DNA from 2 places in the Bacillus sp. z50 genome. Region 1 is predicted to be linked to the other one. Evidence: riboswitches for the same ligand, from Rfam matches in the RefSeq annotation. Region 1 holds a riboswitch; the other holds the start of a gene.

Region 1 (3,428 bases):
CTGTATCCGTCACTCCATTTTTACAGGGGACAACTTCAAGCTCAAGATATTGGCCTTTTGCATAAGTGGATAAAACAGCCCGTGATTCCGGGTGCACTGTCTCTGAAACAAGCAGTTTCTTACGACGTGTATGTCCTGCTGAGAGCATGGCTGCCTCGGCCAGAGCAGTTCCCCCATCATACATGGAGGAGTTCGCCACATCCATTCCGGTCAGTTCACAAATCATCGTTTGAAATTCAAAAATAGCCTGCAATTCTCCCTGGGAAATCTCCGGTTGATACGGTGTATAAGCGGTATAAAACTCTGATCTTGAGATAACGTGATCAACGATGACTGGCATGTAATGGTCATATACTCCCGCTCCAAGAAAAGAACTATGGGTCCTGAGATTGGCATTTTTCTCGGCTAGCTCTGTTAATTCTTTCAGAAGTGCTGATTCAGACTTTGCTTTTTTTAGCTTGTATTCACCCTTAAACCTTACTTTTTCAGGTATATCAGAAAATAAGTCATCGATTGATTCTACACCAATCGCTGTTAACATCTGTTCAGTATCCTGCTCTGTCATTGGTAAATAACGATGCTTCATTTTTTTACTCCTCCTGCCTGAGTGCGTTTATAAAATGGAGTACTAACAATTTTCGCCTTTAATCTTTTTCCCCGTATCTCAACCTCGACTACCTCATCAAGGTTAGCGAATTCTACATTAATCAGGACAAGGCCTACGTTTTTCTTTAAGGTTGGGGATTGTGTTCCAGTGGTCACTTCCCCGATGTTTTCATCCTTAACGAAAACCGGGTACCCATGTCTCGGAATACCGCGGTCAATCATTTCGATTCCGACAAGCTTTCTAGGGGCGCTATTTTCCTTCTGTTCCTTTAAAACTTCCTTACCAATAAAATGTTCTTTATCGGTTTTTACAGCGAACCCAATCCCCGCTTCGATAGGTGTAATCTCTGGAGATAACTCTTGGCCATATAAAGGAAGTTTTGCTTCAAACCGAAGCGTATCTCTTGCCCCAAGTCCACATGGAACCAATCCCTTATCCTTACCGAATTCTAAAAGATCTTTCCAAAGCTTCACTGTATCTTCGCTCTTACAGTACAATTCAAATCCATCTTCACCGGTGTAGCCAGTTCTTGAAACAAGTACACTAATGCCATTTATCATGACATCTTCACGAAAAGCAAAGAAACCAATGGTATTGAGATCTACTTCCTCTGCAAGGTTCTGTAATATATCAGCTGCAAGCGGTCCCTGTAATGCCAATTGCCCTATTTGTTCCGATATATTTTTTAGTTCTACATCTTCGCTCGCATGCTTTTTTAACCACTCAAAATCTTTATCAATATTAGATGCGTTCACAACTAACAAATAATCATCTTCACCTTTTTTATAAATAATCAGGTCATCAACCGTTCCGCCATTCTCATAGCACATAGCAGTATACTGTGCCCGGCCCGTTTTCAGCTTACTGACATCGTTGGTCATCATCAGCTGCAAAAATGGTAAAGACCCAGCACCCTTAATCATGAATTCGCCCATATGTGATACATCAAAGAGGCCTGCTTTTGCACGCACTGATTCATGCTCCTGTTTAATGCCTGAAAATTGGACAGGCAGTTCCCAGCCGCCAAAATCAATTGTTTTTCCTCCATACTCCCTGTACACACTGATCAGCGGAGTCTGCTTTAATTCTCCCATCCTTACCCTCCTAAAAAATTCGATTCGTTTTATACGGATACTCTTGCTTGTTATGCCATTTAAACGATTGCTTGTTAACTTATTAAGTAAAACGCCGCTTTTCCACATTTGACCGAAGCGATATATCCTTCAGCGATCCACGAAAAAAAGGACAGAAACCTCCCTTATTAGGGGGGCTCTGTCCTGATACCTGAAAGTTTACCGCCGGGTAACGTACTTCGGCGTTTCCTCTTGGGTGGCTTCACAATAAAGGAAGCGCTCTCCAGAGATGCGTCCAGCAAGAGTCTCTGTACCTGAGAGATTCATGGATTCACCATTTGCTCCTTCGGTGCCGCAAATACGGTCTCTCCCCTTGCCTTCATTCGCTCATATAATTATGTAAATTGGTCATACTAAACAAAAAGCAAGAGATAAGCCGTTTTCTAAATAGTCTTACATTTATATCCTACCATCAACAATTATCAGGTGGCAACATTTACGTTATCTCGATGAATGATTGGAAACTAAAAAAATATCAGTAACACCTCAGCTTTATTGGGGCAAAAAAATTGTTTAGGCGTCACTGAATAAATTCCTTATAATTTTCTGCCATCCGCATAAAGCATTTAATCAGATTTTAGCCGGAGATTAAACTCCTACTATTGTTTAGAAATTAATGACACCACCTATACCTATATAAGGTAAGAGAATTCTATTGAATTTAGTTAAATTACAATCAAGCATTTATCTAACTAGCTTAAATAAAGAAAGTTGGGATTCACATTGAGTTTAACACCAAAGGTCTATTTTGATGAAGATTGGGAAAAGGAGCTTGAGGAAAAGATTATGGAGGATGGCCCCTGGTGCAGCTACTCCCTTTTTAAACTCGGATTGGATGCCGAAAAGCATAATCTGATTCCAGATTTCAACGGCCTCCTTGCACCAAAGCATTTATCAGGATTTACACCTTTAACCCATCAGCTCGAAGCTGCTACCGAAGTCATCGAAAGAATGAATGGTAAAGCCATATTAGCTGATGAAGTAGGTCTTGGTAAAACAATAGAGGCCGGTCTGATCTTAAAGGAATATATGATTCGGGGCCTGGCAAGCAAAATACTAATACTAGTCCCAGCCTCTCTCGTATCTCAATGGGCACAGGAGCTTAATCAGAAGTTTCACATACCAGCTGTCATATACAGAAAGGGGTATGGGTGGGATTCTGAATGTATAATCACTTCCATAGATACTGCTAAACGAGAGCCTCATCGTTCTGCCATACTCGAACAAACCTATGACATTGTCATCATAGATGAAGCTCACAAGTTAAAAAACAATAAAACCAAAAACTATGAGTTTGTACAAAAAGTCCAGAGAAAGTTCTGTCTACTGTTAACGGCAACCCCTATTCAAAACAAGCTAGAAGAAATTTTTTATCTTGTATCATTGCTTAAGCCAGGGCATTTGGGAAGTTATGCCAAATTTAATGAACGCTTTTCTGCTAAGAAACGTTCATTAAAGGATGATGCTTATTTGAAAGAATTGGTTAATATGGTGATGATTCGAAATAAACGTCAGGATACCGGCATTGAATGGACTAAGAGAAAGGTTGAAACCATTTTTATAGATTTCACCGAAAAGGAACAGGCTCTATATGATGGGGTTTCTTCATTTAGGAAAGAATTACCGGAGGGTATCGGGAGTACATTTTCTTCGTTAATCCTTCAGCGTGAAGCATGCAGCAGCAGGGA
Region 2 (3,428 bases), on a different contig from region 1:
ACAGCCTATATGATTATAAAAGATATACAGTTCAATCCAATGGAGATGATTCATTATTTACCAGTATCTTCTTTATACATCCTTTCCATGGCATTTGGGTATATTGGTTTGCGCTATATTGAATTGTCTATCGCCTCACCAATACAGAATTCCTCAGGTGTCGTAACAAGCATTCTGCTCTTCATCTTTTTCACTCATGAGCTAAGTATCATTGAAGTACTTGGGATTATCATTATCACTCTTGGGATTGTGGGAATTGCCGTTCTGGAAAAAAGAGCAGAAGATGAAGTTCGTCGACTGAATTCCGAGCATATCGATAAAAAATACCAAATTGGTTTCTTGGCTATTATCTTCCCAATTTTATATTGCATTATTGATGGACTTGCTACATTTGCGGATGCCATCTATCTGGATGAATTGAATCTAATCAGCGAAAATTCAGCTTTACTTGCGTATGAATATACCTTTTTCCTATGCGCTGCCGTATGTTTTATCTATCTTCGCTTTATAAAGAAGGAATCCTTCCATGTATTTAAAGAGCGCGATAAAGGGATAGCAGCTATTTTGGAAACGATTGGTCAATTTTTCTACGTATTTGCCATGGCATCAGGCTATGCAATTATCGCAGCACCATTGATTGCTTCTTACAGTATCTTTTCAATTATCCTGTCACGAATCTTCCTAAAAGAGAAGCTGACTAAAAAACAATACATGATCATCGCAGTTGTTATCTTCGGTATTATCCTGCTGGGGATAGCGGATGAACTCTAAATTTGAATTTGCCTTTTAATAATGTAGATTAAAGACCAAATCCCTTATGGATTTGGTCTTTTTTTCAGAATGAATTGTGCTACTGCTAAGATAAACATGAAAAAGAGAGCTTTCGATTCTGGCCTTCCCCTTAACCTCACTGCCATGCTTATATATCTGAAGGAATACTCCTCAAGATGTTTAAATTAGTAAACAAAAAAAGAGAGAGACCTAGTACCTTTCTTTACTATTTAATACTTATTGTAATGGTTTATCAGAACTGAAGCTTGTTTAGTATCATTAATTGATTGTTCAAAAGCATATGGGTTAAATATATTTCAAGTAAATCTTGGTCTCTTCCATATGCTTCAACAAATCATTTAATTACATGTACTTAGTTTGACAACATAATAATTTAGTGATAGCATTTTTTCCATAACATTTTTTCAGAATTATGTTAATAAGGTAACATACTCTGATAATTGATAATTTAATATAGCACGCTTTGATCGCTGTGGATAAAACTATGGCGGGAGCAGCTTCTGGAGAGACTGTATTTATACAGCGCCGAAGGATTCACAATCTCAGGCAAAAGGACAGAATGGTAACGATTTTTGTTATTCTTGCCCTTTTAGAGATTGGAGACAACCAATCTCTTTTTTTATTTTCCAATATCAATAGTGAGGTGAGACATAGTATCTAAATCAAGCGAGAAAAATGATAAATATCTATTTTACTAGGTGCCTGTTTTAGACATCTAAGATTAAACGGGGGCATGCAACTTGGCTAAGCAAGAGTTAAAAAGGGATTTAAAAAATCGTCATGTACAATTAATAGCAATTGGGGGCACAATTGGAACCGGCTTATTTTTAGGCTCCGGAAAATCCATTCATTTAGCCGGTCCATCCATCTTATTTTCTTATCTGATTATCGGAGTAGCTCTATTTTTTGTTATGAGAGCACTGGGTGAATTACTTTTATCCAATACAAATCATACATCATTTATCGATTTCGCAGCTGAATATTTGGGTCCATGGGCTGGATTTGTGACTGGCTGGACGTATTGGTTCTGCTGGATTATGACAGCCATGGCTGATATTATCGCTGTTGGTTTATATACACAATACTGGTTTGATATCCCGCAATGGGTGCCTGCCATCATCTGTTTAGTAATTCTATTAGGATTAAATCTATTAACCGTCAAACTGTTTGGTGAGTTGGAATTCTGGTTTGCGATTATTAAAGTCGTCACTATTGTTGCACTAATTGTCGTAGGAATCGTACTGCTTGTGATTGGATTTGAAACAGATAGCGGAACTGTTTCTGTTTCTAACCTTTGGAATCATGGCGGCATGTTCCCGAATGGAATATCAGGGTTCTTACTATCACTGCAAATGGTTGTCTTCTCCTTCGTCGGAGTTGAACTTATTGGTGTATCTGCTGCTGAAACAGCTAATCCACGAAAAAACATTCCATCTGCTATCAACAAAATACCGGTACGGATTTTACTGTTTTATGTAGGTGCCTTATTTGTTATTTTATGCATCAATCCTTGGGATCAATTAAGTGCGACAAGCAGCCCATTTGTAGGTGTCTTCGCCTTAATCGGGATTCCAATGGCGGCAGGTATTATCAACTTTGTTGTATTAACATCGGCAGCCTCTGCTGCAAACAGCGGTTTATTCTCAACCAGCCGGATAATGTACAACTTAAGCAATCATAATGAAGCACCAAAAAAACTTGGCAAATTAAATAAACACCATGTACCGAGCAATGCATTATTAACTTCTACTATTGTAGTTTCTGTCGGTGCACTGCTTAGCAAGCTGATACCAGAGCAGGCCTTTACAATCGTCACAACAATCAGCGCCATCTGTTTCATTTGGGTATGGAGCATTATTTTAATCTCGCATATCAAATATGTAAAAACAAGACCTGATTTAAGAGCTAAATCTACATTCAAAGCTCCATTAACACCAGCTATAAATTATGTAATCCTAGGTATGTTTGCTTTCATACTGATTGTAATGCTCATTGCTGCGGAAACACGCTTAGCAATGCTGCTTACACCATTATGGTTTGTCTTATTGTTCATTTTATATAACTATCATAAAAAGAAGAGATTATGATAATAGAGCAAAAGCAAAAATAATAATGCACTCCAGTTGTTAGATTACACTTAACAATTGGAGTGCATTTTTTTTCTATAGTATTCTGCTTGAGGTTTATTACTTAAGGTTATTGATTGGAATTATTCGTGTTTGTGCATATCGATGACCATACGGCCCTGGATTTTACCTGCTTCCATTTCTTCAAAAATATCATTTACTTCATGCAAGCATCTTGTTTTAACGATTGGCACTACTTTGCCCTCTGCTCCAAATTGGAAAGCCTCTTCTAAATCCTTACGTGTACCAACTAAGGAACCAACGATTTGAATACCATCCAATACGGTTTTCACGATAGCCAAATCCATTGTTTCAGGAGGTAATCCTACTGCAACAACTTTAGCAGTGGCACGAACAGAGTTAACAGCCTGGTTAAAGGCAACTTTGGAAACAGCTGTAACAACTGCAGCATGAGCTCCTCCAACTTTCTCCTGAATCCACTCACCTGCATCTCCATCTGTTAATGGGTTACATACAAGATCTGCTCCTACTTCTTTGGACAATGCCAAT

What was found. A riboswitch is a leader RNA that binds a small molecule or an ion and turns the genes downstream of it on or off. The one in region 1 is predicted to bind glycine.
Region 2: linked by a shared signal. The riboswitch ahead of AC4G3N_RS14805 (amino acid permease) and the one ahead of gcvT (glycine cleavage system aminomethyltransferase GcvT) in region 1 are both predicted to bind glycine.

The regions. Positions count from the first base shown of each region.
Region 1 covers NZ_JBZFQL010000001.1:1,002,391-1,005,818, forward strand. The annotation lists gene gcvPA (aminomethyl-transferring glycine dehydrogenase subunit GcvPA) at 1-586, opposite strand, end outside; gene gcvT (glycine cleavage system aminomethyltransferase GcvT) at 583-1,701, opposite strand; glycine riboswitch at 1,878-1,969, opposite strand; glycine riboswitch at 1,973-2,063, opposite strand; gene AC4G3N_RS04725 (DEAD/DEAH box helicase) at 2,527-3,428, shown strand, end outside.
Region 2 covers NZ_JBZFQL010000005.1:124,399-127,826, forward strand. The annotation lists gene AC4G3N_RS14800 (DMT family transporter) at 1-771, shown strand, start outside; glycine riboswitch at 1,283-1,360, shown strand; gene AC4G3N_RS14805 (amino acid permease) at 1,533-2,879, shown strand; gene adhP (alcohol dehydrogenase AdhP) at 3,002-3,428, opposite strand, start outside.